One region of the Bacillus cereus group sp. RP43 genome, then DNA from elsewhere that is predicted to be linked to it. Evidence: riboswitches for the same ligand, from Rfam matches in the RefSeq annotation. Region 1 holds a riboswitch; each other region holds the start of a gene.

Region 1 (8,028 bases):
AGAATATATTCCCCTCTCAAATACAAATAATTTTATATAACAGAATAATTATAGTTCTGAAAATTAGTAATAGTCAATCGTAATTTGTATATTTTTGTATTATTATTGTATTTTTTGGAACAAAAAACTATAGTTAAATTATTAAATACTTATTTTATAAGAGGGAGATTCGTATGTGTACGAATTGGAAAAGTATCGAACACCGCATTTATACAATGTGTATGATTCAGCGTAATAACGAAGTATTACTAATACAACGGCCCGATCATCTAGGTTTCCCTGGTTACATCGCTCCTGGCGGCAAAGTAGATTTTCCAGAAAGTATCGTTCAAGCTGCTATACGAGAAGTAAAAGAAGAAACTGGATTACTTGTTTCAAATTTAACTTTTAAGGGATTAGATGAATACGTAAATCCGAAAGAAAATGTTCGATATATGGTATTTAACTATTGGACAGATTCATTTGAAGGTGAACTCCTTTTGAATCCTCCTGAAGGCGAATTATTATGGGTGCCAATTGATACAGCACTCAATCTTCCTATGCAAGATTGGTTTAAAGAGAGATTCCCATTATTTTTTGAAAAAGGTACGTTTGAAATTCAACGTGTTTGGGACCGAGACTTGGATAAACAAGTTGCTATGACAATTACCCATACGTAAAAAAGCTTGGAATCTCTCCAAGCTTTTCTTACTTTCCCTCTATTTTCTTAATCTCATAATCAATTTCTAAAAACTTGACTCCAAATATCCACATTCTATGATTAGCTTCTAATATTTGATCCTTGCTCTCTTTAATAATAAAAGTCTCTGCTAATGGTAAACGTATTGTAAAGAAACGAGTATGTAAATAAATCCCCTCATCTCCCTTACTATTTCTTCTCAGCTTACTAGTAATGATTAAATCATTACTCTTATTACATAATTTCAAAATTCCCGTCATATTCGAATATGGTAAAGGTAATCCGATATTCATATATGTCTCATTCTTATGTGTATGTTTTGCGTAAAGAGCTACAAAAATAGATTCTCCTGCTTCATTTTTTCTTAGCCAAGCCCTTACATTCTCTCTTCCATCCTTCTCATCTATTATCCCAATGATAGAGCTATGCATCGTTTCCCACTTGCCGCCCATTCCTAAATGTATTTGTTCTACACGCTTACTCATTTTCTCATAACAAAATGCAACCGGGCGGAACCAACGAGTCCATTTAATATTTGATTGTAACTGATACTCTTTTGTATTTTCATAAAAACGAATAATACTTAAAGGAATCTTCGCCATGTCAAATGCCTCACTATGAAAATCATTCATTTTATCAACTAAACCTTTGTATTCCTTGCTATCTATTAAATTTCTGTTATGTAAAAATGCTTCACCAACTGTCGCAGTTCCTCTTAACCTGCTCATTGGTTTCCCGTAATATTTATAATTCGGAGTACTCTTTTCAATCATCCAGCCAACAAATGCTGGTAACGCTACTCCAATTCCATTTACAACACCGTGAATCCAAACCATTTGTGCAATTGTAATCGTCATTACTTGTTTGAAATTTCCGTATGAATATATGAGTGAAAACATTATTGTTACCATAAGTGTGCTAGAAGAAAGAACTAAAAGTACCTTCGCACTTATAGTATTGAATTTCGTTCTCCACACGTAAACTCCATATCCATAAATCGCACATAAATATATGAACACTGCAAAAAATTCAAATATCCTTGAGTATGTAATTCCTATCGCAACTGTCATAGGTGAAATGACTATGATAAACATAATAGCATCATATACTTTACTTCTCTTTTCTCTTTTCCTCCCTATTAAACCCGCTGACAATGGTAATAAAAACGCCGAATAATGAAAGTGTGCCGCTGTAAGTAAAACAATGTCAGAACTAAAGTGCATAATCGAAACCTTTGCTACTGAAGCAAAAAACCAAAAACCACCTAAAAACAAATAAATAAACGCACTATCGATAGCCGTCTCTTCTATCGGTTTCCATCCTCTTTCTAACAATCTACTTACACCAAATAACGCAACGATTCCTGTATATGCAAACCAAAGTAGCGCAAAGAAATAGTGATTTGTTACGAAAGCTAGCATTGCACTGATTGCTGCGATTGGATATAAAAACGATACAAATTTATAAAATAATACATACGATCCATTTCTTTTTTTCTTGTCAATAATACAAAAAGACATCGGTATAAATAACAAAATAGATAATAAAATAATTGCTTCAACTGGGTTTACATTCGACCACTCACATATTAGAAAAATAATATAGCAAGCAAGTCCAAATATTATATTTTTCATCTCGTTTATTCCCTTTCCACAAATGTTCCCTTATATGAAAATAATGAACCAATTAACGGATTTCGTACTTGTACATGAATTCGAAAACATTGTAGTGCTTCATCATAACTCTCTACAATTTTTGCCTCTCCGTATAAAAATCTAGGTAACGGTATTTTTCTTCCAAACATAAAAAACCATTGTTTCTTTGAAGAAATATGCATCCCGCCTTTTTCATCAATATAAAAACTCAATGTAGAAACGAGTAAATGTGGCTCACCAAAATAATCTACAATTTCATTATTCTCTTCATCCAACTGCATAACAGCGTTAAAATATCTTTTCTTATTATGAAAATAAAAAGTACGATTCCACCGTACAAATTCTTTCCCCTGTTCATCTCGCTCAGCGGTATTATGTATCGTAAATGGCACTTTCTTTCCTCGCTCAGAGAAAAACATTCGAAACTTCGATGCAATTTTCAAAATCAATTTAACTAAAAAAGAGCCACCGTAAATTTCATCCATTTCCCCTTCTCCTGTAAAACTATTCTCTTCTGTAATCGCATATCGCTTCTGCAATTTTGGATGAAGCCTTTTATAAGAATCCCCTAATAATCTTTCATAAATATTAACCATATACTTATCCCTTTCTCGTCCTCTTGCAATTTTTTGCGCTTGGCAAATTAGTGCTATTTATATAACCGACAATCGATAACCCTATTAGAAGAAAATTTAATGTAATCGGATTAAACGGTTGCGTAAAACTAGCGATATTCGTCGATCCTGCCGCTAATGTTAAAACTATCAACAATATAATATGCAATATAAATAGTTTTCGCTTTTGAAGTGGCAATAGCCACATAACACCCCATATTATTTCTAAAAATCCAACTATTTTAAGTATAAAAATACTACTTTCATTCGATCCGATTAGTGCAGAAAGCATCTTTACTTCTTCTGAATGAGTAAACATCAATTTCGGTACAATCCCTTGATATAACCATACGAAGGCAAATAAAAAGCAAACAAGCCAATAAGTCATCGTTCTTCTAATTAGCAACTTAGGATGAAGCCCCTTTTCTAACCATAATTTTAAAGCATCAAAACTCCATGCAGTCGCAGAGCCTAATAAAGGCCGAAAAACATATGAATCTATCACATTCCCTATGCGACCAAACCTTGTATCATAATCATATTGCGTTTCAAAATGAATATGTTCTCCATTCAGTGTATATTTCCAATAACCTCGTCCTATTTGTATAAGTGATAACTTATTGTCTGTCCAAAATTTCAATGAGGAAATGCGTTCCCCAGTTTCTTTTCTTATTTCACCTATCGATTCCCCTTCTCCGGCTATTTCAAGCCCAAATCCGATCTTTGTTTTATATAAAAACTTCTGCGGTTCTCCCTCTTTCTTCTCTAAATAAGAAATTTCAGTAAAACGAGCATCCCACTCTGTATGTAGGTCTGGTTCTTGCGTATATTCCCATAATTTCTCCATTGTTGTTTTCATTTCTGTCGCAACATAAATAGGCCTCTTCATGCTTCCACCTCCTATACTCTATATTTTCAATGTACATGCAATACATTTATTTTGCTACATTTTTCACAAACTTTTTTTCGAAAAAGAAAGAATTTTGAAAATATATATAAAACACTTGATTCCCTGAAAAATTTAAATTATTATAAAACAAATGTTACCAACAACTTCATAAATCATACACTCTCGCCTAAAACGTGAGATAGAGGTTGCAACGCTTATAAGTATTCTAAAGGAGACACAGAGATGTCTATGAATTTAGAGGAAAGGAAGTGTTGCCGAAATTGATAAATTTCTCTGCATTTATCAATTGGGGCTGTTTTCGAATAGAAACAGAACTGTCATATGTACAGACGTGTACGTATGAAGAGCTATCTACAAAAAAGAGATATCATTTTCATGATATTCCTTTTTTGGCGGTTTTTTTATTAGCTCCGTTTTCTGTTTCCCTTTTCCTGTAACAGCACCATCCTCACTTATTTGAGATGGTGTTTTTTGTTTTTCTCTCTGGTAACTACAGGAATATTGGGATTTGTATATGTCCTAACCTATTCTTAAAAATGGACGAAAGAAGGAATTCGTAATGGAAACGATTGTACAAAAATTTGGCGGTACTTCTGTCGGAAGCGTCGAACGCATTCAACATGTAGCAAATTTAATTATTGAAGAATATGAACGAGGACATAGTATTGTCTCTGTCGTTTCAGCAATGGGAAAAAGTACGGATAAACTTGTAGCACTTGCTAACGCTATTACTGAAAATCCAAGTAAACGTGAAATGGATATGCTCCTATCTACAGGAGAACAAGTAACTATTTCATTATTAACAATGGCACTACAAACAAAAGGTTATAACGCAATTTCATTAACAGGATGGCAAGCTGGTATTACGACAGAATCTGTACATAGTAGTGCACGGATTACTGACATTAACACCACTCGTATTCAGTCTCACCTTACTGAAGGCACGATTGTTATAGTAGCTGGTTTCCAAGGAGTAAGTGAAGAAAATGAAATTACCACACTTGGCCGCGGTGGTTCTGATACGACTGCTGTTGCATTAGCTGCGGCACTAAAAGCGAAAAAATGTGATATTTATACGGATGTGACCGGCGTATATACGACTGATCCACGAGTTGTACAAGATGCTTATAAATTAGATGAAATTTCTTATGACGAAATGTTAGAGCTTGCCAACCTCGGTGCTGGCGTATTACACCCACGCGCTGTTGAGTTTGCTAAAAATCATAATGTAGTTTTAGAAGTACGATCAAGCATGGAACAAGAAAACGGAACAATTGTAAGGGGAGAATGTAACATGGAACAACAAGCAATCGTTAAAGGTATTGCATTTGAGGATAATATTACACGCGTCACAATTAAAGGATTAGAACAAGGTGCACTTTCAACAGTTTTCTCTACATTAGCAGCAGCACATATTAATGTAGATATTATTATTCAAAGTATTACAAATGAAGAAACTGTTCACCTCTCCTTCTCGATCCATTCTAATGATTTAAGAGAAGCATTAGAAGTATTGGAACAAAATCAAGAAGCACTTCACTATGAATCTGTAGAACATGAAAATCATTTAGCAAAAGTATCAATTGTAGGATCAGGTATGGTATCTAACCCTGGTGTCGCTGCGAATATGTTCACTACTTTAAAAGAAGGTGGTATTCATATTAAAATGGTAAGTACATCTGAAATTAAAGTATCAGTTGTAATTGACCGTATTCATTTAGTAGATGGTGTTGAAGCACTCCATCAATCATTTATGGCAAAAATTGAGCCTTTAGTGCAGATGAGTTAATTTCCACCAGTAAAACTTAAAACAAATTATATGAATCTATTTCCTTCCTATATAAATAGAAAGCTGTTTGTATTGTATAGATTGACAAGAAAGTTATTTTATCGAATAGCAACTACATTATCAAATTCTTGAAATGATAGCATTCACGAAATAAAGTTCGCGCATATTTCAATAGTAGAGGGTTTACGAAGTGTTGTTCGTTAACAAGATGTTATATACTATACCCGAAAACACCTTGTCACATTTCCCTACACTGTGACAAGGTGTTTTTTGTTTAGAAGAGATTTTAGTATAATTATGAGGATAATTAGATAATAAATTTATACATATAAGGAGATAAAGACTATGACAAAAAACAGATTACTACGAATGGACAATGTCAGCATCGTTGTAGAATCCCTTGATAACGCAATCTCTTTCTTCGAGGAGATTGGCTTGAATCTCGAAGGACGAGCTACTGTTGAAGGTGAATGGGCTGGTCGCGTAACTGGACTCGGTTCTCAGTGCGTAGAGATTGCTATGATGGTTACGCCAGATGGTCACAGCCGAATTGAACTTTCGCGATTTCTCACCCCACCTACTATAGCAGATCACCGGACAGCTCCTGTAAACGCCCTCGGTTATCTGCGCGTCATGTTCACCGTCGAAGACATTGACGAAATGGTATCCAGACTTACTAAGCATGGTGCTCAGCTCGTTGGCGAAGTAGTTCAGTATGAGAACTCATATCGACTCTGCTACATTCGTGGAACCGAAGGAATTTTAATCGGTTTGGCGGAAGAACTCGGTAACAAATAAGTAAGTGATGTTTTATAAAAAGCCTTTACTGAAATATACATTACTGAATTAAAAATATTTGAAGCACATTCTTACTCCATAAAACTTAAATTTTCAACCCCGTCCTAACTTTAGAACGGGGTTATGCTTATTGAACTTTTAAAATCAAATAACTTTATTATCATTTTACAAATACATTCCGAGACTTTATACAAACAACTTTTCAATACATTATCAACATCTAAAAATTTCTATAAAATAATTCAATTATTCTTAATACTCTTTCCTAGGAAATATAACGGACTCTTCTCACTTCTTATCATATATATCTTTCCCTTTAAAAAACGAGCGAAATTCATTCAAAATAACTTTCTTCACGTCAGAATAAAAAACCATCATGAATAGTGCAATTCCTAATAAGATTTCTTGCATTCCTTCATAATCAATGAAAGCATTCAAAATTAGCAAACCACATCCAATATAAAAACCAAACTCATTCTCTTTCTCAAAATCCGATTCTTCTTCATCAATATGTATCTTCTCTTTACAACTTTGATTCCCTTTTATTAACTCGTCTAGCGTAACATTATACATTTCGCTAAGCAAAATTAAATTATCAATATCCGGACAGCTTTTATCATGTTCCCATTTATCCCAATCTTTTTAGCAACATCTTCCTGTGAAAAAACCTTTGCTTCTCGAAGCTTTTTTAGTTGTATTCCTAAATTCATAACGCCCCCCTTTTAACAAATTATTATATAAAAGGATATAGAAATGAAAGAAACTATTAGTAAAAATCACTGTAAACCATTCGTTTACATAATAAAAACAGGGAGAGCTGCTCTATTTTTAAGCAACTCTCCCTCATATTTCTATTAAAACAGATGAATGTTTTCTTTCTTGCAAGCTTCACGTAAATCGTCAGGCCATACAGAAGATTGAACTTCACCGATATGCGCTTTACGTAAGAAGTACATACACATTCTTGATTGGCCGATACCACCACCAATTGTTAATGGTAGTACGTCTTCTAAAATACCTTTATGGAAATCATACTCACGTTTGAAGTCTTCACCAGTTTTCGTTAATTGCTCATCAAGTGCTTTACTATCAACACGAATTCCCATTGATGATAATTCGAATGAAGCTTGTAGTACTGGGTGCCAGAATAAAATGTCACCGTTTAATTTCCAATCATCATAATCGGATGCGCGTCCATCGTGCTTTTCACCTGAACGGAGTGCATCACCAATTCCAATAATAAAGACTGCACCGTGTTCTTTCGCAATTGCATGTTCACGATCTTTCGGTGTTAATTCTGGATATTTATCTTCCAGTTCTTGAGAAGTAATGAAAACAATTTCTTCTGGTAAATACTTTCCAAGGAACGGATACTTTTCAAATAAGTGATCTTCCAATTCTTTGAATATTCCATAAATTGTTTGTACTGTTTTTTGTAAGTAATCGACAGTACGCCATTCTTTTTGAACGATTTTTTCCCAATCCCATTGGTCAACATAAATGGAATGCGTTGCATCAAGTTCTTCATCACGACGAATCGCGTTCATGTTTGTATATAAACCTTCACCAGCTTCATATCCGTA
Region 2 (8,028 bases), 1.2 Mb from region 1:
ATCAAGTTTTAACGTATCACCAGTGTAGTCTTTCGTGAATGAGTCCATTTGTACAATAAGCTGTTCATCTTCATAAACAACATCATCTGCATTATATGTATCCCAAATTAAATCAACATCAACGAAAATGCTGCAAGAGTTTGTCATAGTTCCTCTAATGCGAATAATCTTTTTGTCTTCACGTTCTAGTCTATGTATAGCTACTATTGCTTCATCAGTAATACGAATGTTCATGTAATCCCAACCTTTATTTATATTTCCTCTATTATTGCAAAAACAGTGGCAATAGGGAAGGGAGATGAATTGTAATAAAAAACGAGCAAACAAATTTGTTTGCTCGTTTTGCTATACTTCCTTCTATTTCAGTTCACATTTATCAAGTGGAATTACTTTCGTTTTCTTAGTGAATTTATATCCTAACCATAGTACTAAAAAGAGTGGTAAACCGATGTAAGAAACGAGTACACCGTTCCAGTCGATAGATGCTCCCGTAAATGCTCCGTAGTTTTGACCTAAAATAACGATAACACAAAGTGTAAATGCAAAGATTGGACCGAACGGGAACCATTTCGCTTGATATGGTAAATCTTTCAAATCTTTCCCTTGTGCAATATAAGCTTTACGGAAACGGTAATGACTAATAGCAATCCCTACCCAAGCAATAAATCCTGACATCCCAGAAGCATTTAATAACCAAATGTATACAACACCGTCACCGAATAAAGAAGCGATGAAAGCGACGCTACCAACTACTGATGTTGCGATTAATGCGTTAACAGGTACACCGCGGCTATCTAATTTGCCTAAGAACTTTGGTGCTTTTCCCTGGCGAGCTAAATCCCAAAGCATACGAGTTGATGCATACATTCCAGAGTTACCAGCAGATAGAACTGCAGTTAAAATAACAGCGTTCATAACAGAAGCAGCGAAGGCAACGCCCGCTTTTTCAAATACAAGTGTAAATGGACTTACTGTAACATCACTCGCTGCAAGGCTTTCAGTCGTATAAGGAATTAATAAACCGATAACGAGAATTGCTAAAATGTAGAATAATAAAATACGCCAAAAGATAGAACGAATTGCTTTTGGAATATTGCGTTCTGGATCAGCAGTTTCACCAGCAGCTACTCCTAATAATTCAGTTCCTTGGAATGAGAAACCAGCAGCCATAAATACACCGATAATTGCCATGATTCCACCGTTAAATGGTGCATCTGCAACAGTGAAGTTTTTAAAGCCGACAGATTCGCCACCCATAATTCCAAAAATCATCATAAAACCGACAATTAAAAAGATAATAATAGTAACTACTTTAATAAGTGCGAACCAATATTCAGATTCACCAAAACCTTTAACAGATAAATAGTTTAAGAGAAAAATAATAGCTAAGCAAAGTCCACTCCAAATAAGAGAAGGGGTATCTGGGAACCAAAATTTCATAATTAATGTTACGGCTGCAAGTTCAGCTGCAATCGTAATCGCCCAGTTATACCAATAGTTCCATCCAAGTGCAAAGCCAAGTGATGGATCAACAAATTTTGTTGCATAAGTGCTAAAAGATCCAGTAACAGGCATGTAAGCTGCGAGTTCAGCTAAGCTTGTCATTAAGAAATAAACCATAATTCCAATTGCGGCGTATGCGACTAGTGCACCGCCAGGACCAGCTGAATGGATCACACCACCGCTGGCAAGAAATAGTCCGGTACCGATTGTACCACCGAGAGAAATCATCGTAAGGTGACGAGATTTTAATCCGCGTTTTAATTCACCTTGTCCTTGTGTAGTTTGCGTTTTAGAGGTAGATTGATTTGTTGCGCTATTCATGTTCAACACTCCTTTTCTTGTAGGTTAGGAAGGAGCGGGGGAGAAAAATACAAAAAACCGCCAAAGGAATTAGGCGGAACGTTTCACAAATAACCACCCCATCATACCCTTCCGTTAAGATAGCACCCCACGTTTACACGGTAATTTTGTAAACGTGACAGTTCTGTTCCTTTCGGAGACAGACCCAGCTCATATTTCCAGAGAAGAAATACAAACTTCGGCAACTTTTCCTTTCAAACGGAGTCAGTGACATTCTCTGTGTCTCGTCCGTTTTACTTTTAAAAGTCGCAACCTCTACCTCATCGGATTGATGAGGATTTATATATTGCTAAGATATTTAATATATGGCAATTGTAATGACTTTCTGAATATATTGCAAGGAATTTTGTTAGGAAAAGTCAAAAAATATCGGTTATTGTATAGGAAACGCTTGCAAAACTCCACCCGAACCTACTATTATGTAGCAATAAGCAAAGAAAAAATTGTTATACAAATGTTTCGCAAAAAATAATGAAAAACCCTTTAAAATTAAAAGAAAATTCAGAAAATATAATTCGACATAACTATTGAAGGGAATCACCTCTTTTATTTTGTTTCAAAGAAAAAACATAAGTATAAATTAAAAGAGTGAATATTCTTTCTTTTTGTAGTAAAATCGAAGTACCGTTTAATTAAAAAGGGGACGTCGTTATGAAATTAGAAACGGAAAGATTACATATTATCCCATGTGCAGAAGAATGGGTTCAAATTGCGAAGAATCAAGGATACAATAGTGGCCCGCATATTGCAGGGCATGTAGAAAGTGTAAAACAAGACGCAGCTTTATTACCTTGGGGTGCGTGGTATGTCATTCGAAAAGAAGATGACATCGTACTAGGGGATATAGGATTTAAAGGGAAACCGAACGAGAAACGTACAGTAGAAATTGGTTACGGTTTTATTAAGAAATATTGGAATAAAGGGTATGCTACAGAATCTGTAGATGAATTAATAAAGTGGGCTTTCCAGACAGAAGAGGTAGATACAATTATTGCGGAGACACTCCTTGAAAATGGTAGTTCGATTCGTGTATTAGAGAAATTACAAATGAAGAGAGTAGATACAACAGATACGATGATTAATTGGAAAATAGAAAAATAAAAAATACCGCTCGATATAGTTCGAGCGGTATTTTTATCATTATGGTAGCATTTGTTTTTGATCTTTCGGATAACCATCTGTCGATACGTTAGAACGATTGGAATGATTACGGACAGCAATAAAAATGGATATAATAACGACAAGACCAACTGCAATGTAAGAAAGTGAAATAATAGTTGGATCTACTTTAAATGTAGTAAGCAGTGTACGAATATTCGTAAAGATTATAAGGCCACCAACTAGTACGCCAAGCAAATGTGCTGGAACGATGCGAACTAACCATGCGGCGATTGGTGCAGCGACAATACCACCGAGCATGAGAGCAAATACCCAAACCCAGCTTACTTGTTCCCAGCCAAGTGAAATGAAAAAGCCAATCGTTGCAGCGAGTGAAACAGGAAATTCACTCGTATCAACAGATCCAATAACTTTTCTAGCTTCATTTCCTCTTGCAAGAAGTACAGGTGTTGTAATCGGTCCCCAACCACCGCCGCCTGTTGAATCGACGAATCCAGCGAATAAGCCGAGTGGCACAAGTTGTTTGGCAGACATGCGCTTTTTGGAAGTAACAATTTGTTTTTGAATAATGAATCGTAATAAAATATAAACGCCTAAAGTGAATAAAAATATTGAAATGTACGGTTTAATCACATCGCCAGGTAAATTACTTAAAAAACATGCCCCAATAAATGCGCCAATTGCCCCTGGTAATGTAAGTCTGGAAACCGTATATTTATCAACGTTTCCAAATTTGATATGCGATGCACCAGAAGCTGCGGTTGTAACGACTTCAGCTAAGTGAACAGATGCGGAAGCTACAGCTGGTGCAATACCAAACATTAATAATAGTGAGGTAGATGTTACCCCATACGCCATTCCAAGTGCGCCATCGATCAATTGAGCGAAAAATCCAATAATAGCAAAGACAATTAATTTCTGCATAAATAATCCCCCTGTAATAATAAATGAAAAAGGCACTTTTCCCGTATGAGAAAAGTGCCTTTGGTTTTTCCAATCAGCAATAATTAAATTTGTTTCATTATAATACACATTAATCGTATAAATCAACTGGGTTTTAAAGTTTTTTGAATTGAATGAAAGAAAAATAAAATATACAATAAAAGGATGGAGAGAAAGGGGAGAAAGACTATGTTAATGTTTGATCATCTCGTTCACGCAGTGAATTGTACACCGGAGGAAGCGGCAAAACAAATACAGGCACTAGGTTTTCATACTGCGTTAGGCGGAGAGCATACGAACTGGGGAACTTGGAATAGTTTATGTTATTTTGATTTATCATACATAGAATTTTTAGCTGTGCAGCATGAAGAAAAAGCGAAAGAAGCAGAAAATCCATTAGTGCAGGAAACGGTTGTTAAATTGCAAACTGGAGAAGGAATGCTACAAATCGCAATTCGAACAGATGCAATTGAAGAACTAGCAGTTAAGTTAAGCAAACATGGGTTACATACGATAGGGCCATTTAAAGGGAAACGTATGAGAAAAGATGGCCGGCTTTTAGAATGGAAAATGTTATTTGTAAAGCAAGAAGAAAGCGGGCCGAAATTACCTTTCTTTATACAGTGGAATGAAACCGATGAAGAAAGAAGAAACGACTTACGTAACATAGGGACGATCAAGGAACATAAAAACAAAGTGCAACAAATTGAAGTGATCCATTATGCAGTGAAAAATGTTCGAGAAACAGCGCGAAAGTGGAAAGAAGTAATGGGGCTAACTGCAAGTTCAGTCACAAAAAATAAAAAATGGAATGCTGAGTGCCAAAGTGTAGCGTTTGGTGACATTCATGTACAGTTTTGTGAACCGATTGGGGAAGGGCTAGTGAAAGAACACTTGAATAAGAATGGTGAATATCCTTTTGCAGTGGAATTTAAAGGGGAAAATAGACGAGAGTATGAAGTGTTAGGTAGTTTGTACATATATGAATAGAGGAGATGTTTTGGAAGGAATAGTAAGAGAGATAGAAAGAGGACTAGAGTGGCCCTGTATTATAAAATGTACAGCCATTACAAAAGGTTTTTCGCATGAGGAGAAATATAAAATTGAACTAGAGAATCGAGAAACGTATTTTGTAAAAGTGTGTGATTCTGCTAATTTTGAACGAAAACAAGAAGAATATACGTATATGAAACAATTAGAGTTATTACATATTCCAACGCCCAAGTTAATTCATTTCATAAAACTTGAAGAATTAAATAAATGTGTTCAAGTATTTGAATGGATTGACGGAATAAATGGTGAAGAGAGCTTACGGAAGTTATCGGTGGAAGAACAGTATGATGCAGGAAGAAAAGCAGGAGAAGTATTAAAGAGAATTCACTCAATTGAAAGAGAAAGTGCAAGTAATAAATGGGAAACATTTAGATGGAATAAATACGAAAGATACATAGAGGCACTAGCAGATTACGAGGTGAATTTTCTGGATTTGAAACCAGTATTAACCTTTGTAGAAAACCATAAAGACTTATTAAAAAATCGTCCAATCACATTTTTACACGATGACTTCCATCCAGCAAATAGTATGATTCATAACAAGGAGTTTATCGTTATCGATTTTGGGGGATATGATTTTGGTGATCCCATACATGATTTTTATAACGTAGCGATTTTTACTACAAGAATAAGCAAACCATTTGCGGTTGGACAAGTTCATGGTTATTGCGGAGGCGATCCGTCGCTCCATTTTTGGCAACTGTATTCATTATATGCAGCAATGACGTTCCCAGCGGACATCGTTTGGACAAACCGAAGCACGCCACATTTAGTAGATGATATGAAGGAAAGACTTAATGGAATTTTAGAAGAACATACTCATTTTTCGTCCTATGTTCCAAGATGGTATCAATCCTATCATATGGATATAATGAAAAATAAATAATGGAGGGATTCATTTGGATAAAATAGCAGTAATTTCAGATATTCATGGTAATATTCCGGCACTAGAATCTGTGCTGAAAGATATTAAATTAAGAGGAATCGAGCGCATTATTTGTCTTGGAGATTTAGTAGGGAAAGGTCCTCATTCTAGCGAAGTAATTGAAATCGTTCGTAAAGAATGTGAAGGAGTTGTAATGGGGAATTGGGATGATTTCATTACAAAGCCGACTGAATTTGAAGCGTTAAAATGGCATCAAAAACAATTATCAGAAGAACAAAATGATTATTTAAGAAGTTTACCATTTTCAATGGAATTTTTTATGAGCGGCAAACTGATTCGTATGTTCCACGCTTCACCAAGAAGTTTATATGAAAGAATACAACCGCATGCCTCAAGAGAAGAGCGTATTAGTATGTTCGAAAATAGTGAGCTCACAGAGAATATAGAAGGGGAAAGAAAACCAGATGTCGTTTGTTATGGTGACGTTCACCAAGCGTTCGTTCAAAATTTTAGAGGGAAAACGTTATGTAATGCTGGTAGTGTAGGAAACCCACTTGAAATTACACAAGCCTCCTATTTAATCTTTGAAGGAACTTACAATGAAAAAGAAGCAGCGAGCTTTTCCATTCAACTCGTACGAGTACCATATGATATTGAATTAGCCATCCGATTAGCTGAAGAGTTGGATATGCCAGAAATTGAGGAATACAAACAAGAATTACGGACTGCATTGTATCGAGGGTTTAAGGGGAAGTAAGGAAAATATAAAACAAAAAAATATATCAACGATTCGACAAAGGATATGGACTTACCAACAAATAGTGGTAAAATCATTTATTATAATTATATTATGTAAACTTGTTGTGGGAGGTAATATCATGCACCGAAAACAATGTATGAAAGAAATTGCTAATCATATTTTAAGGTTAAACTTAACCCATTCAATACGAGTTGGAGTAAGCGGTATTACAGCTTCAGGAAAGACAACATTTGCAAATGAGCTGGCAGAGGAAATGAAAAAACGAGGAGTACAAGCAACACGCGCAAGCATTGACGATTTTCATAACCCGAGAGTGATTCGTTATGCACAAGGAAAAGAGTCTGCAAGAGGATATTATGAAGATGCACATGATTATTCAGCTTTTAAAGAAAGATTATTGAAGCCTTTAGGACCTAATGGGAATTCACATTATGAAACGATATCTCATAACTTAATAACGGACATCCTTGTACATAATGAGCCGCTAGTGGCCTCTCAAAATATGGTATTAATAGTAGATGGAACATTTCTATTGAAAAAAGACATTGCACATCTATTTGATTATAAAATTTTTGTAGATACAGATTTTGAGATTGCGAGAAAACGTGGTGCAAAGCGAGAGACTGAAGCTTTTGGAAGTTATGAAGAAGCAGAGAAGATGTTTTTGAACAGGTATCATGCAGCTTGCCGGATATATATAGACGAGCATAATCCGAAAGAGTGTGCGGATGTTGTATTTTCTAATAGTGATTTTGAGAATCCAGAAGTTGTATTTAAAGGAATATAAAATCGTTTATATAGCAGAATAAAAAGGTAGAAAGGGGGTAGCTATCTATGCTTGAAACTCTACCAAATATAGATGTAATAAAAATCATTGCAGTTTTGAATGAGTTAAAATAATGAACTGAAATAATTTGTCTCTATAAACATGGAATTTCAACATAAAAAATAGTGTTATAATTTGTGAAAGGAGATGTTTTGGATGGATAAAAAAAATAATCCAAATGATTGGCCTTTATGGGCGAATGAGTCAGTAGAGATAGTTAATGCAAATCCTGATTGGCAAGATAAAGGAAGATGTGAAGAACAGCAACTTTATGAACTGCTTACTCCTCTCGGTATAAGTAAGGTAATACATATAGGAAGTACATCCATACCTGGTTTACCTGCAAAACCTATCATTGACCTAATGGCTGAAACAGAATCATTTGATAGAGTAGTAGATATTTCAGCTAAATTGGCTATATATGACTGGCATTATGTAAGCCCAGAAGTAGATGAAAGACCTTGGAGAAGGTTCTTTGTGAAAGTAAAGAATAATAGGCGTGTAGCTCATCTGCATTTGATGGTTAAAGGAACTGAGCGATGGGAGCAACAACTTTTATTTCGTAACCGCTTACGAGAA
Region 3 (8,028 bases), 340 kb from region 1:
TAAAGGGAATTTTCAACGATAAATTCAGCATCAGAAGTTTTACCTTGTCCCGTTTGATGATAGAAGTTATCGAAATAAAAACTATCTTTAATAAACTCATTTAAAAATGGAGTAATCTCTTTTCCATTTATTTTTTTATTAATAACAAAACTTTGTGTAGATTCCATTGAAATTAAAATTACATTTTTACCCTTTGCAGCTCCAAATAAGTTTTTATCAACTTGTTTATCTTTTGAGTCTGTATAGTTTTTAATTTCAGAGAACCCGTCTCCACTTGCAAATACACGCTCAGCTGAAGACTTAGATTGAAGTGTAATATCAAATAGATGATATGTGTATAACCCTAAATTTTTCACGACAGTTTGACGATCAAATGAGCGTGAGAACATTTGTGGTTTATATATAACTGAAACAACAATTTGTAGTGCTAATAATGCTGTTACACCGCTAAAGAAAGTTCGCTTCTCAGAGCGAGAAAGTGGTGTTTTATCACCAAATGATGGGAATTTACGCGAAATAAACATTAAAATAATTGCGTCTGCAAATAAAAGTAATGTTTTATACGTAAAGAGTTCTTTTATACTCGTCCCTAAGTCAGCCATATTATTTGTTTGGAATAAAACAGGGAAAGTAACAAAATCGTTATAGAACCCGTAAAACATTGCATTTCCAAATAAAATAAATGACAGTATAAAACTAATTACAATAATAATTCGGTTTCGGTACTTAGATGCAAGTAAAGCGAAACCAAAAAATAAAAGTAACGAAGCTAGTGGATTAATAAAAAGCATAAATTCTTCAAAGAAGTTATCAATTCTAATATCAAATGCTAGCTTGTACACAATATATGTTTTTATCCATAATAAAACGACTGCAACTAGTGCAAATCGCAGTTTTGGAAACAGATTTTGTAGCATAATATACTCCTCTCCTAAAAGCATGACAGTTCTTGTGAGCCGGTTTGATTAGCGCCTCATTTTATATATACGAACAGTCCTTTGTTATTATGTTTATTATACTATGAGTATCATTATACGAAAATAAAAGAGAGTTGTGGGCTTTTTTATAATAATTGAGTAGAAAAAGGGCAGTGGGAGACAATAAAACGGAGTTTCTATGTATGATAATTATCGTGCGCAGAAAGAATCGAGTAATAAAACGGAGGTTATAATGCGAAAATTATTATATTTTATAGTATGCAGTAGTGTTATACTTTTTTCCTCACCGAGTATGTCAGTAGCGCAATATGATGCACCCCTTGTGGAGGATGCACTTTATTCTGTTTTATTTCCAAAAATAAATAAGGCAATTGAAAAACAATATGGAAATTTGAAACCTTATCAATGTCCTAAAATCATCCGTTTAAAAAAAGTGTATAGTGGCACATATTTATTTCAAGCGGTTATTGAAGTGACGAAGTATGAACAGGTTGGTGGGAAAATTGTTCCACCATTCGAAAAAGTAACAATTACTTTTAATAACGAAGAAGGCGAATGGGAAGTGACAAATATAGTAGTAAAGCGCTTACCAAATGATACGAAGTTAAACTGTAAAAAAACAATATAAAAAATTGTTTGACAAATAAAATGGTCCTTTGGTATTGTTAATAGCAACAATTAGATGTTTGAAAATTAAATAGACTTACCTCATCTACTCTCAAAGGTAGAGGCCGCGATAGGAAAGAGTAAGCTATGGGAGATTTAATGGAATCTGTGATCATAGGTTGAAAGGGACTATTGCCGAAATATAAGAATAACCATCTTATTCATATATTGGGACTGCATTGAATAAATGTAGTACTGTCATAATATTTATTTTATGGAGAGCTATTTGGAGATGTTGATGCGGTTTCTTATTTTGAGAAGATAACAACTCGTTTATTTTTTCAATATATATTTTTCCTAATAAGAAACGCGTGTGAACATTGTTCCGCGCGTTTTTTGTCTATCTAAAAGCGTGCTGCAATGAATAGAAGATTGGGGTTATGAGTTTTAGAGGAAATAAGGGAGGAATTCAAATGTATTTACACGGCACAAGCCGAATCAATGGGCAAGGACACTTAGAAATTGGTGGGTGCGATACGACGCAGCTAGCAAAACAATACGGAACACCACTTTATGTATACGATGAAGAGTCTATTCGAGGAAAGTGCCGCGCGTTTCATCGTGCTTTTAAAGAAAGTGGTTTCTCTTATCAAGTAGCATATGCAAGCAAGGCGTTCTTGTGCATGGAGATGTGCCGAGTAGCTCGTGAAGAGAATATGTCTTTAGACGTTGTTTCTGGAGGAGAATTATATACTGCGCTCCAAGCTGGTTTTCCGGCATCGCGTATTCATTTTCACGGAAATAATAAAACAGAAGAAGAAATGATTATGGCTCTTCAGGCGAATATCGGTTGTTTTGTAGTAGATAATTTCTTAGAATTAGAAATCTTACATGATTTAGCAATGCAACATGGGAAATTTGTGAACATATTAATCCGTGTAACGCCTGGAGTAGAGGCACATACACACGAATATATAACAACAGGTCAAGAGGATTCGAAATTTGGGTTTGGTGTTTCAAATGGTCAAGCGATGCAAGCAATTGAGCTTGCCTTGCAAAAATCAAATTATAATGTGCTAGGAATTCACTCGCACATCGGATCACAAATATTTGAAACGGCTGGATTTGTTCGAGCAATTGAAGTACTCCGCCAATTTTTAGAAGAAGTGAGAGAGCGAACACATTATGTGATGAAAGTATTAAATGTGGGCGGAGGTTTCGGTATACGTTATACGGAGTCAGATGCACCATTAACACTTGAAACGTATGTGCACGCTGTAACAAGTACGATAAGAGAACAATTTACATTATGTGAATATCCGCTTCCAGAAATATGGATTGAACCAGGTCGTAGTATCGTAGGTGATGCTGGAACAACACTTTATACAGTCGGAGCGGTGAAAGAGATTCCTGGCATTCGGAAATATGTTTCAGTCGATGGTGGAATGACAGATAATTTAAGACCAGCTCTATACGGAGCCCGTTATGAGGCGATGTTGGCGAATCGAGGGAATGATAAGAATGAGGAGCTCGTTTCGATTGCTGGGAAATGCTGTGAAAGTGGAGATATGCTGATTTGGGATATTAACTTACCGCAAGTTGCTTCTTCTGATTTACTAGCAATTTCTTGTACGGGGGCATATGGGTACTCGATGGCTAATAATTATAATCGTATTCGTAGACCAGCTGTCGTCTTTGCAAAAGGCGGGACGTCACAAATTGTCGTAGAACGTGAAACATATGAAAATATCATTGGGAACGATCGCATACGTATTAAAGAGCTGGTGTGAATGAGAAAGAAGGAGTTGTCTAGTAAAGGCAACTCCTTTTAAAAAAAGAAAAATAATTAAATATATCGGAAAACTAGGATTGAAAAAAATCAGAATTGTGATAAAATACAAATACAAAGCTTATCAAGAGAAGCTGAGGGAACTGGCCCTACGAAGCTCGGCAACCTGCTTATAGAAAGCAAGGTGCTAAATCCAGCAAAATGGAATCCATTTTGAAAGATAAGGTAAAATATATTACCGAACAGTCTTTTCGAAATGGGAAAGATTTTTTTTATGAATAAAAAGGGGGCTGTTTGCGTGAGCGTACGGGAACATTTTGATGAAGTGTCCGAAAAAATTCAAACGATGCTTGCTGATATGAAATATGGTTCAATTACAATTGTTGTGCAAGATGGAAAAGTGATTCAATTAGAGAAAAGTGAAAAGGTCCGTTTAAAGTGAAAAGCGCTGACTAGAAAAACTAGAGGCGGTTTTAATCTATTTTTAATAGGTTAAAGCCGTCTTTTTGCTTTTACAGGGGGAAAAAACATGTTGACGTACGAAACGTGGAAAGAAAATAGTGTTTCATTTTCTGAAGAAGATGAAACGAAAGGCGCGCTATCAGTATTAAGTTGGGCTTATAGAGAGTATAAAGATGAAATTGTATATGCATGTAGCTTTGGGGTGGAGGGAATGGTTTTATTGCATCTTATAAACCAAGTAAATCCATCTGCTAAAGTTGTATTTTTAGATACAAATGTTCATTTTCAAGAAACGTACGAATTAATTAAAAAGGTACGCGAGAGATTTCCTTCATTAAATATTATAGAAAAACTGCCAGAACTTACACTTGATGAACAAGCGAAGCTTCATGGAGAGAAGTTATGGGAAAGTAATCCGAATCTTTGCTGTAGTATTAGAAAAATTTTACCGTTAGAAAAATCATTAGCAGCGGAAAAAGCGTGGATATCGGGCTTAAGAAGGGAACAATCAGAAACGCGTAAGCATACACAGTTTATAAATCAAGATCGTCGTTTTCAATCTATTAAAGTTTGTCCGCTCATTCATTGGACTTGGAAAGAAGTTTGGCGATATGTATATAAACATAGTTTGCCGTATAACCCATTGCATGATGTTGGCTATCCGAGTATTGGGTGTGAGAAATGTACATTACCTGTAGGTGATGGTGGCGACTCAAGAGATGGAAGATGGGCTGGGAAAATGAAGACGGAATGTGGCCTTCACTTTCAATGAGATAGATTTTGAAATAAAGCTAAGAAGGGATATAAGAAGATGAGTACAACAAATGAATTAGTAAACCGCATTGATGAAACATATGACATATCGAACATTGTAAAGGAAATCGAGATAGACAAAATTGCACTTAGTGATTTAGAACTTTTGGCGACAGGAGGATATAGCCCTCTTACAGGATTTTTAGGGAAGAGAGATTATGATTCAGTAGTAGAAACGCTTCGTTTAGCAAATGGAAGCGTATGGAGTATACCGATTACACTACCGGTAACAGAAGAAGTAGCAGAGAAACTGCAGGCTGGAGAGGAAGTAAAACTTGTCAACGCCGGAAATGTATATGGTGTTATTCAAATAGAAGATATTTTTGTACCTGATAAAGAAAAAGAAGCGTTACTTGTATATAAAACGACGAATGAAGCTCATCCAGGAGTAAAGAAATTATATGAACGACCAAATGTTTACGTTGGAGGAGCTATTATTCTTACAAAACGCTTTGAAAATAAGCAATTTCCTTCTTATCATTTAGATCCGATTGAAACGAGAGAAGAATTTAAAAAACGTGGCTGGAAAACAGTAGTCGGATTTCAAACGAGAAACCCGGTACATCGTGCTCATGAATATATTCAAAAGTCTGCTCTTGAAATTGTAGACGGTCTCTTTTTAAATCCACTTGTTGGGGAAACAAAGTCAGATGATATTCCTGCTGATGTAAGGATGGAAAGCTATGAAGTACTACTTCAAAACTATTATCCGAAAAACCGTGTCTTTTTAGGCGTATTTCCTGCAGCAATGCGTTACGCAGGACCAAGGGAAGCGATATTTCATGCACTAGTAAGAAAGAACTTTGGTTGCACCCACTTTATTGTAGGGCGTGATCATGCCGGGGTAGGAGACTATTACGGAACATATGAAGCGCAGGAAATCTTTACGAATTTTACAGTAGAAGAGTTAGGGATTACGCCGTTATTTTTTGAACATAGTTTCTACTGCACTAAATGTGAAGCAATGGCTTCAACGAAAACGTGTCCGCATGGAAAAGAAGACCGTGTCATCTTATCAGGTACGAAAGTACGAGAAATGTTAAGAAATGGTGAGATTCCGCCGAGTACATTTAGTCGTAAAGAAGTAGTGGAAGTGCTGATAAAAGGTTTGAAAAAAGAAGTAGTAACAGAATAGGGAGAGAACGAGATGGATACGAATATTACTTGGCATACAGCTTCTGTTTCAAAAGATGAGAGAAGAGTGAAAAATGGGCATCACAGTTTTGTAGTTTGGTTTACTGGTTTATCAGCTTCGGGTAAATCTACAGTAGCGAATGCGGTTGCTCGTAAACTGTTTGAAAAGAATATCGGAAATTATGTGCTAGATGGGGATAATATTCGCCACGGTTTAAATAAAGATTTAGGTTTTTCTGAAAGTGATCGTATGGAAAATATAAGACGTATTGGTGAAGTGGCGAAGCTATTTGTAGATCAAGGAACTGTTGTCCTTACAGCGTTTATTTCACCATTTCGAGTAGACAGAAAACAAGTTAGAGATCTATTAGCGGCAGATGAGTTTATTGAAGTCTTTGTGAAGTGTCCGATTGAAGAGTGTGAGAAACGTGATCCGAAAGGACTTTATAAAAAGGCGAGAAAAGGTGATATTAAAGAGTTTACGGGAATTGATTCACCGTATGAGGAACCAGAACAAGCGGAATTAATTGTAGAAACGCACAAGTATTCTATTGAAGAATGTGCAGAACAAATCGTGAAATACTTACAAGAGCGTAGTTTTATATAGGGGGATTAAAAATGAGTTATGAAAAAGTATGGGCTAATAATGAAAAATTAAATCAGACTGAGAAAAACAAATTAGAAAAAGATGGATTGGAAATCTTTAATGATATTCCATACTACGCAGAAAATGGATTCGAATCTATTCCGAAAGAAGAGTGGGACGCATTTAAATGGGCAGGATTGTATTTGCAACGACCGAAAGAAGCGGGCTATTTTATGATGCGTGTCAATATTCCTTCTGGGATTATTACAAATGCGCAGGCAGAGGTGCTAGCTTCTATCGCTGAAGATTATGGGCGTGATGTGTTAGATATTACGACAAGACAGGCGATTCAGTTTCATTGGTTAGAAATTGGGCAAATTCCGGATATTTTTAAAAGATTAGCGAGAGTTGGTTTATCTTCAGCAGGGGCATGCGGTGATATTACACGTAATATTACAGGTAATCCACTTGCTGGAATTGATGCGAATGAACTATTTGATACAACATCGATTGTTAAAGAAATATACGATTACTTCCAACATAATGAAGAGTTTTCTAATCTACCACGTAAATTTAAAATGTCTATTAGTTCTAACATTTATAATTCAGCAAATGCAGAGATTAACTGTGTGGCATTTACACCTGCTACGAAAGAAATAGATGGTGAGAAAAAAGTTGGTTTTCATATAAAAGTAGGCGGAGGCTTATCAGCTCGTCCGTACTTAGCGGAAGAATTAGATGTATTCGTTTTACCAGAAGAAGTGAAAGCAGTATCGATTGCAATTGCTACTATATTCCGTGATTTTGGATATCGTGAAAAGCGTCATTTAGCACGTTTGAAATTTCTTGTTGCTGACTGGGGCGCGGAGAAATTTAAAGAGAAACTAATAGAGTATACAGGACCATTGCAAAGTAAAGGGGAGAGTGCTCTCAAAGGCTGGAATGCAGGATACTTTTATGGCGCCCAGGATCAAAAACAAGAGGGGTTAAAATATGTCGGTTTTAATGTGCCGGTAGGACGTTTACATGCAGAGGAAATGTTTGAGATTGCAAGAATTGCAAAGAAATATGGAAACGGACAAATCCGTACTTGTAACTCACAAAACTTCATTATTCCGAATGTTCCGCCAGAAAATGTTGCAGGATTATTAAGTGAACCGTTGTTTGAAGTAATTTCTGCAAATCCGAAATCATTTATTGGTCATGCGGTTTCATGTACTGGTATTGAGTATTGCAATCTTGCGTTAGTAGAAACGAAAGAAAGATTACACAAAATCGCAGAGTACTTAGATACACAAATTGCACTTGATGTTCCGATTCGAATTCATATGGTAGGATGCCCGAACTCCTGTGGTCAACGTCAAATTGCTGATATTGGTTTGCAAGGGATAAAACTGAAAACGAAGGAAAAGGGAATCGTTGAGGCGTTTGAAATATATGTGGGCGGAACGCTATTAGACGGAGGAGCATATAACGAAAAATTAAAAGGGAAAATAGATGGAGAAGATTTGCCGGATGTTCTCGTGTCCTTTTTAAGTTATTTCCAAAAGAATAAATTACTAGCCGAAACGTTTTATGATTTCGTCGGACGTGTTGGAGTGGAAGAATTACAAATTGTACTAAACCAAGTAGTAGAAGAAGTAATAGCGTCTTAGGAGGGACAATATGGATTTATATCGATTTGAAGCTGTATTAGTGAA
Region 4 (8,028 bases), 870 kb from region 1:
TTTTAGCTGCGGAACATCGGTAAAGATGCTAGCGAATTGATAAAAGCGTATGTCCATTTTTTCTTCTTGCTCAATTATGTATTCCCACGGTATTCGCTTTGTGGGCTGTTTCTTCGTATATAGAAGTAGGAAAGCAAGAAGTAAGAGTAATCCGCCTAATACAATTACATTTGCAGTATAAAATAGCATGTAAATGATAAGGGCGTTACAAGCAATACGAATGATAAGCCATATGTTTTTTTCATAACTATCACGCCACATCCAGTGTATGTACATGTTCCAAGCTTTCGTAATCATTAAAACGATAAAGATTGTACATAGAAAAGGTACAGTCAATTGTAATGATTGCATGGCAAGTGGTACGAGAATAAGGAACGTAAATAATAATGGGAAAAGCTGAATGATGTAATTATATAGAAGAGATTTTTTAAAATAAGAAGTTAATTTCTCTTCTAGTGCTAGTAAATAGACAGCATCGGGCTTTTGAATAAATGTACGTATTGGGCATCTCGTTATAATCACTGTTAAGACGATTGTAATAAGCAATAGAGATATTCCTTTAGAAGGATCCGTTTTAAGAAACTTGGCGTAATAATATGCACCTACACATGAGACGAAGATGAAACTATATAGTAAACCGTTAATCATACGTGCAAAGTATGTGATGGCATTTTGAATATGTTGTTGAAAGCGAGAGCTCCATAGTGATTCGATTGACATGTTTTTCACCTCTTTTTTCTATTATATATGTTTTATTAAGCAAAAAACGAGCAAATTGCGTTATGCAACTTGCTCGTTTTTCTTTTCTTTATTTTTTTTCTGATCACGATTCATTAATGGATAGAAGGCAAAGCCAATTACGAATAAACCAATTCCGAGAAGGAATGTTTTAATATCGGATGCGCCTGTTTTAATAACCCATAGTGCATAGCAAAGTGCGATAACTGCGACTACACCATCCATAATTCTTGCCCGCATTTCATTTTTGTATGTTTCACCAGTTGCGACTAGTTTTAACTGGAAGATTGGTGAAACGAGATATGGAATGAGGTAGGCTAAAGTTGACACTGTAATAACGAATGTATAAGCTTCCGCAATTGTTCCTGATAATGTTGAGAATAAGAACACTTGCGACATAATGTTTGTTAATCGTAGTGAATGAATTGGACTTCCTTTTTTGTTTGTTTTTGCGAAGAAGGAAGGGAAGAAACCTTCTTTTGCTGCTTGATAAGGCACTTCTGAGCTTAATAAAATCCAGCCTAATATTGAACCGAATAGGGAAGTAAGAGCAAGTAATGCCATAAGTTTCCCGCCGCCGTGACCCATTGCAGCGTTTAATGCATCTGCTAATGGACGTTCAGAAGCTTGTAATTTATCAACGTGAAGTACACCCATTGTTAAAATTGTAATTCCTAAATAAATTGCAACGGTTATTAGTAAACCAGCAACAGTCGCCCGTTTTACCGTTTTGGGAGAAGTAGCTCGGTTTGATAAAAGAACGGCTGATTCAATCCCAATAAATGCCCAAAGTGTTGTAAGAGCAGCTAAATTTACTTGTGAAAGGAGACCGTGTGATACACCTTCTTTATCGATCATTGGTGTATACCATTGTCCAAACTTTGAAGCCTCGAACGCAAATAACGTAACAACAATGAATAGAAGGAATCCAGTTACTTTCGTTGTTGTTGCTAAGAAGTTTAGCTTCCCAGCTCCGCTTACACCGTTTGTTAAAATTAAATGTGTGCCCCATAGTAAGACAGAACAAATAGTAAATGTAATTAGTTTTCCAACTTCTATATCGAAAGAGCCGATTGAAAACAATAGACGTGTATCTTTCATAATCGGGAAGAAGAGTGATAAATATCCCGCAAAAGATGTGATAATGGCAACGTTACTTGCCCAGTTTGCAACCCAGTATCCCCACACCATGCTGAAACCAGCCATTTTCTTTCTTTTTGGTGTTGAGAATAAAGCATATGCATGACTTTGTGGTCCTGTCGTTAAATCAGGACGACGAATTGCTAAATTACCGAAAACAAGAGCTAGCATTAAAACACCAAACCCTGTTGTTAACCAAGCTAAAGTGACACCGAGCGGGCTTGCTGTTTGTGCTAACGTACTTGGCACCATGAAAATACCAGCGCCAACCATGTTACCGACAACGAAAGCTGTTAGTACCCAAAAGCCCCATTTTTTTTGTTGCATAGAAAATACCTCCAAAGTTAGTATAACCAAGTCAAGCGAGGAGATATGTATGTCTTCCGCGGTAGGGAAGAGAAGTTCCAAACAAAACAAAAAAAGCACGTAATTTGCCGCTACATGCTTTCTATCTTATAAGAAACCCACGACATACCTCTCGATAGCTCTCCACAAACGAAACGTTTGTGACAGTTCTGCACTTATTAAATGCAGACCCAGCAAGCGTGCATGGTGGACACATCTTACTTCGGCAACCATTCCTTTCTCATTCATTCGTCAATGCCACTACATCTCCTGAAATGATACTCTTAATGATTGCAACCTCTACCTCACCGAGATACGAATGAGGATTTATGTATTAAATTAACATGTTTAAGAGTAACAAATGTATTTTTATACGTCAATGGATATAGTAATAATCAGATTATAGAGAAGAGTTCGTGATTAAAAAGGAGAGGGATTATTGTACAATGTTTAAATTTTCATAATATAATAAATGTTTACGGCGCTAGAAGATTGAGAAGGGGGATGAAGTATATGTCTGCATGTAATCAAAATTCCGTAATAGGTGTACTAGATTCAGGGGTTGGAGGATTAACAGTTGCGAGTGAAATTATGCGTCAATTGCCTAAAGAGAGCATTTACTATATCGGTGATAATGAGCGTTGTCCGTATGGGCCAAGAAGTGTAGAGGAGGTACAATCTTTCATATTTGAAATGGTTGAGTTCCTCAAACAGTTTCCGTTAAAAGCTCTAGTTGTAGCATGTAATACTGGTGCAGCTGCTGCATTGACTGATTTGCAAGGAGCACTTTCCATTCCAGTTATTGGCGTTATACATCCGGGAGCAAGAGCTGCAATTAAAGTGACAAAGAAAGGGAAAATCGGGGTAATTGGAACTGTAGGTACGATAAAATCTAATATGTACGAAAAAGCATTACACGAGCTTGATACACATTTGGAAGTGCATAGTCATGCATGTCCGACTTTAGCTACAGTTGTAGAAAATCAATTAGAAGATACAGCATATGTAACGCAGCAAGTGAAACAGGCTTTACTGCCATTAACGAAAGAAGATATAGATACGTTAATTCTTGGGTGTACGCATTATCCACTTTTAGAGTCCTATATAAAAAAGGAGTTAGGAGAGGCTGTGACGATTATTAGTTCTGCAGAAGAAACAGCGATAGAGTTAAGCACAATTTTACAGCACAAAGGAATTTTGTCTGACAATCTTAATCCGAAGCATCGATTTTTTACAACAGGCTCTGTCTCATCATTTGAACATATTGCTGAGCGGTGGTTAGGGTATCAAATTTCTGTAGAATGTGTGAATTTACCTATGGAAAAACAACTCGTGAAATAAAAAGAAGCTGATCTAAAACTAGATCAGCTTCTACATATAAGATTAAACTAAGTTTAATACAGTTACTTTTTGACGAGTCATAGACTCAAGGCTCTTACGAATACCTTGTGCGCCCATACCTGAACCTTTTACACCGATGAATGGGAAGTGGTCAGGGCCGCGCTCTGTGCGTCCGTTAATTTGAACAGAGCCAGTGTCGATCTTGTTAGCAATTGCAAATGCTTTGTTAATGTCTTTTGTGAAGACACTTGCTTGTAAGCCGAACTCTGATTTGTTAGCAATTTCAATCGCTTGTTCATCAGAAGAAACACGGATGATTGGAAGGATTGGGCCGAATGGCTCTTCCCAAGCAACTTTCATTTCTTCTGTTACGTGGTCGATTAATGTTGGGTAAATTAAGTTACGCTCACGTTTGTTACCGATAACGATTGTTGCACCTTTTTCAGCAGCATCGTCAATTAAACCTTGAACGAAGTCAGCAGATTTGTCGTCGATTAATGGAACGATTGTGCTGTTTTGTTCTGGAGATCCAACTGATAGTTCTGCTACTTGCTCTTTTAATAAGCCTGCTAGTTCATCTGCTACATTTTCGTGCACAAGTACACGCTTAATAGCTGTACAACGTTGACCTGAGTAAGAGAATGCACCGCTTACGATATGCTTTGCAGCTTCTTGTAAGTCTGCATCTTCACAAACGATACCAGGGTCTTTACCACCAAGTTCTAATACAAGTGGAATCATTGCAGCTTTTTTCGCTAAATGTTTACCTGTATTTGTACCACCTGTGAACGATACCATATTTACGCCAGGATGTTCTACTAAGTAGTCACCAATTACAGAACCGCGTCCTGTAGCTACGTTTACAAGACCTTTTGGTAGGCCTGCTTTATGAAGTGCTTCAACCATTTTAATACCGCTAATAGCACCTTGAGTTGCTGGTTTGAAGATAACAGCGTTACCCATAATAAGTGCTGGTGCAAGTTTTGCAGCAGATAAGTTTACTGGGTAGTTAAACGGTGCGATTGCTAATACAACACCAAGTGGTGCGCGCTGAATAATCGCAAGTTTAGATTTAGATCCACCAGGGAAGCTATCGCCCATCATGCTTTCTCCGTGCATGTGAAGTGCTTCGTCAACTGTGTAACGAATCAAGTCAGCTGTACGAACGACTTCTTTTTGCGCATCTTTATAGCCTTTACCGACTTCTTTCATAATGATATCGGCAATTTCATCTTGCATATTTACGAGCTCATCAGCCCATTTATATAAATATTTTGCGCGATCTTGTAGAGAAGCATCAGCCCATGGTTTTTGAGCTTCTTTTGCAGATGCAATTGCTTCATCTACTTCTCCGCGAGTAATTGCTTGTACTTGACCAATTACTTCGTGTAAGTATGGAGATGGAATTTCGATTGTTTGACCAGAAGAGCTTTCTCTCCATTCTCCGTTTAAATAAAATTTGTACGTATTGCTAGTTGTCATGATTAGTCCTCCTAAAATAGCAACTTGTAAGAGTGAGTATAAGGTGATTGTAGGTGGTTTGATAATATTTTTCAAATGAAATGTTTGTGAAAACGATTTCTTATTATTTTTTTATTTTGTATGCCCTTTCTTACAGAAGATTCCCTTATTTCAAACTGAATTATAAGTAGAATGCATCACTTTCATTTTTTGTGATAAAAGATTATTTTATTCTAAAGCGAAAAAAATAATTGACAGAATACTCAATAAAGTTGTAAGATTATAAATGGAAAATAAATGAAGGGGGTGTGCGTAATGATTGTAATCGTAAATGTAATGGGCTTAGCTCTGTTAAATGACGGAAAACATTCATATCATTACGCAACCCGTGCGGATATATAGGACCTTTTTGTCTTATGAGAAGCGTATGTTGCGTATATCGTAACGTACGCTTTTATGCATTCTATTGCATATCGTCAAGCGGCGGTATGCTTTTTTTTGTTTATTTTCCTTGTTACTATAAAAAATCAGAATTTGGAAGGTGGAAAAATGTGATGAGATTGTATGGCTTACGAAATGTAAATGTGATGGGTTTGGATAGCGGATAAAGAAATGTGAATCAAACGAGAACGAGAAAGGAGAGGTTATATTGTTTTCAGTATTACTAAAGTTAAGCTGGTTTTTTAGAGAGCATTGGAAAAGGTATAGTATCGCAATTGGGGTACTTTTAATTGTAAACGTGATAGAGGTAATTCCTCCGAAAGTATTAGGAGTTACAATTGATAATATTAAAACAGGAGCCTTAACGAACGAGGCGATTATGCAATATATTTTTATTTTACTTGGGGTAACAATTGGTGGGTATGTACTTACTTTCATTTGGCAGCACCAACTATTTGGCGGTGCGTTCGTACTTGAGAAAACGATGCGTTCAAAATTTATGGGGCATTTACTTAAGATGACACCGACGTTTTATCAAAAAAATCGTACTGGCGATTTAATGGCGAGAGCGACAAATGATTTAAAAGCAATTTCCATGACAGCTGGTTTTGGTATATTAACACTCGTTGATTCTAGTCTATATATGCTTACAATCGTTTGTATGATGGGCTTTTCAATTAGTTGGCAGCTAACATTTGCTGCGCTTATACCGCTTCCGATTATGGCGTTTGCAATGAATATATACGGAAAGAAATTGCATGAACGATTTACAGTCGCGCAAGATGCGTTCGGAGATATGAACGATAAAGTGCTTGAATCAATTGCGGGTGTACGCGTTATTCGTGCATACGTACAGGAGAACGCTGATCAAGAAAGGTTTCATCATTTAGGAGATGACGTATACGAGAAAAATATGAGAGTAGCAAGAATCGATGCATTATTCCAGCCGACTGTGAAAATGCTCGTCGGTCTTAGTTATTTAATCGGTTTAGTGTACGGTGCATATCTCGTATTCCAATCAAAGGTGACACTTGGTGAGCTCGTTTCTTTTAACGTCTATTTAGGGATGATGATTTGGCCAATGTTTGCAATTGGGGAATTGATTAATGTTATGCAAAGAGGAAATGCTTCGTTAGATCGTGTAAATGAAACGTTAGCTTATGAACCGGATGTAAAGAATCCGAAAGATCCAAAGGTTGTACAAGAGCCAGATTACATTCAGTTCGATAACGTTACTTTTTCATATCCTTCATCAATTGAAACAAATTTAAAAAATGTTTCGTTCTCATTAAAACAAGGAGAGACCCTTGGAGTTGTTGGGAAAACAGGAAGTGGGAAAACGACGCTTGTTCGTCAGCTTCTTCGTCAATATCCACTTGGGGAAGGTGATATTGCAGTTTCTGATGTGAAGCTAGATAAAATTCCAAATGATAACGTACTTGGCTGGATTGGGTATGTACCTCAGGAACACATTTTGTTCTCAAAAACAGCGAAGGAAAATATTTTATTTGGAAACAGAGAAGCGACTGAAGAAGAGCTTGAAAAAGCGATCGAAATAGCTGCGTTTAAAAAGGATTTAGAGTTTTTACCAGAAGGTTTAGAAACGCTCGTTGGAGAGAAAGGTGTTTCTTTATCAGGTGGACAAAAGCAAAGGATTTCAATTGCAAGGGCTGTTATTCAAAATCCAGAAATTTTAATTTTGGACGATTCTTTATCAGCTGTTGATGCTCGAACTGAAGCGGCGATTATTGAAAATATACGAACAGAAAGAAGCGGGAAGACGACGATTATCACGACGCATCGTTTGTCAGCGGTACAGCACGCGGATTGGATTCTCGTTATGGATAACGGTGAAGTTATTGAAGAAGGTTCGCATGAAGCGCTCATTCGAAATGGTGGCTGGTATGCAGAACAGTTCGACAGACAACAAGGTGAAAGTGAAAGCGCGGATAGTGGGGTGAAAATATGAGTGTTTCAAAACGATTGTTTCAATATGCGATGAAAGTGAAAGGTCCGATTTTTGCAGCGATGGCGATGCTATTTGTTTTTGTTATTGCAGAACTCGCGGGTCCTTTCGTCGCAAAAACGATGATTGATGAGCATATCGTTGGAATAGAGAGACCTTGGTATGAAGCAGAGAAGAGTGAGGATGCTGTTTCATATAATGGCGTCTTTTATAAGCGAAGTGATCGCTTTGAGGAAGGTGAGCGAAAAGGGAAAGAAGTCCGAGTAATTCAAGTCGGTTTTCAATACTATTTTGTACCGAATAAAATAACGCTTGAAGGAACTCGTTCTGTTAAGGGGGATATGCTTACAGTACAAAGTGGTAAGGCAGTGCAAGTGTATAAAGCGAAAGCCTTAACGAAAGAAGAAGTATTTGCGTTTTATAAACCAGAAATAAACCGACTATTACTACTCGGTGGTGGATATTTCGCTTTATTAGTAGTCGTATCATTATTTGCATACGGAAAGCAGTTCTTCTTACAGAAGGCAGCAAACAAAATTATTCAAATTATGAGGGAGGATGTTTTTTCTCATATACAAACGTTGCCAATTCGTTAT

Evidence for each region. A riboswitch is a leader RNA that binds a small molecule or an ion and turns the genes downstream of it on or off. The one in region 1 is predicted to bind lysine.
Region 2: linked by a shared signal. The riboswitch ahead of QCI75_RS11860 (amino acid permease) and the one ahead of QCI75_RS18035 (aspartate kinase) in region 1 are both predicted to bind lysine.
Region 3: linked by a shared signal. The riboswitch ahead of lysA (diaminopimelate decarboxylase) and the one ahead of QCI75_RS18035 (aspartate kinase) in region 1 are both predicted to bind lysine.
Region 4: linked by a shared signal. The riboswitch ahead of QCI75_RS22530 (amino acid permease) and the one ahead of QCI75_RS18035 (aspartate kinase) in region 1 are both predicted to bind lysine.

Annotation. Positions count from the first base shown of each region.
Region 1 covers NZ_JARVHQ010000001.1:3,456,152-3,464,179, forward strand. The annotation lists gene QCI75_RS18015 (8-oxo-dGTP diphosphatase) at 174-659, shown strand; gene QCI75_RS18020 (YndJ family protein) at 688-2,313, opposite strand; gene QCI75_RS18025 (DUF4166 domain-containing protein) at 2,319-2,930, opposite strand; gene QCI75_RS18030 (DoxX-like family protein) at 2,935-3,837, opposite strand; lysine riboswitch at 4,030-4,216, shown strand; gene QCI75_RS18035 (aspartate kinase) at 4,418-5,647, shown strand; gene QCI75_RS18040 (VOC family protein) at 5,993-6,445, shown strand; partial or broken gene QCI75_RS18045 (helix-turn-helix domain-containing protein) at 6,734-7,155, opposite strand; gene asnA (aspartate--ammonia ligase) at 7,300-8,028, opposite strand, start outside.
Region 2 covers NZ_JARVHQ010000001.1:2,256,424-2,264,451, forward strand. The annotation lists gene QCI75_RS11855 (iron-sulfur cluster biosynthesis family protein) at 1-234, opposite strand, end outside; gene QCI75_RS11860 (amino acid permease) at 358-1,824, opposite strand; lysine riboswitch at 1,937-2,129, opposite strand; gene QCI75_RS11865 (GNAT family N-acetyltransferase) at 2,515-2,964, shown strand; gene QCI75_RS11870 (sulfite exporter TauE/SafE family protein) at 3,004-3,906, opposite strand; gene QCI75_RS11875 (VOC family protein) at 4,114-4,914, shown strand; gene QCI75_RS11880 (aminoglycoside phosphotransferase family protein) at 4,925-5,863, shown strand; gene QCI75_RS11885 (metallophosphoesterase family protein) at 5,877-6,620, shown strand; gene QCI75_RS11890 (nucleoside/nucleotide kinase family protein) at 6,742-7,410, shown strand; gene QCI75_RS11895 (GrpB family protein) at 7,606-8,028, shown strand, end outside.
Region 3 covers NZ_JARVHQ010000001.1:3,793,113-3,801,140, reverse strand. The annotation lists gene QCI75_RS19785 (LTA synthase family protein) at 1-917, opposite strand, end outside; gene QCI75_RS19780 (DUF3888 domain-containing protein) at 1,171-1,566, shown strand; lysine riboswitch at 1,656-1,837, shown strand; gene lysA (diaminopimelate decarboxylase) at 2,018-3,334, shown strand; SAM riboswitch class I at 3,452-3,560, shown strand; gene QCI75_RS19770 (YezD family protein) at 3,632-3,775, shown strand; gene QCI75_RS19765 (phosphoadenylyl-sulfate reductase) at 3,863-4,567, shown strand; gene sat (sulfate adenylyltransferase) at 4,607-5,743, shown strand; gene cysC (adenylyl-sulfate kinase) at 5,756-6,349, shown strand; gene QCI75_RS19750 (nitrite/sulfite reductase) at 6,361-7,983, shown strand; gene QCI75_RS19745 (DUF3906 family protein) at 7,994-8,028, shown strand, end outside.
Region 4 covers NZ_JARVHQ010000001.1:4,325,992-4,334,019, reverse strand. The annotation lists gene QCI75_RS22535 (ABC transporter permease) at 1-720, opposite strand, end outside; gene QCI75_RS22530 (amino acid permease) at 781-2,205, opposite strand; lysine riboswitch at 2,353-2,534, opposite strand; gene racE (glutamate racemase) at 2,737-3,564, shown strand; gene gapN (NADP-dependent glyceraldehyde-3-phosphate dehydrogenase) at 3,607-5,046, opposite strand; gene QCI75_RS22515 (ABC transporter ATP-binding protein) at 5,675-7,435, shown strand; gene QCI75_RS22510 (ABC transporter ATP-binding protein) at 7,432-8,028, shown strand, end outside.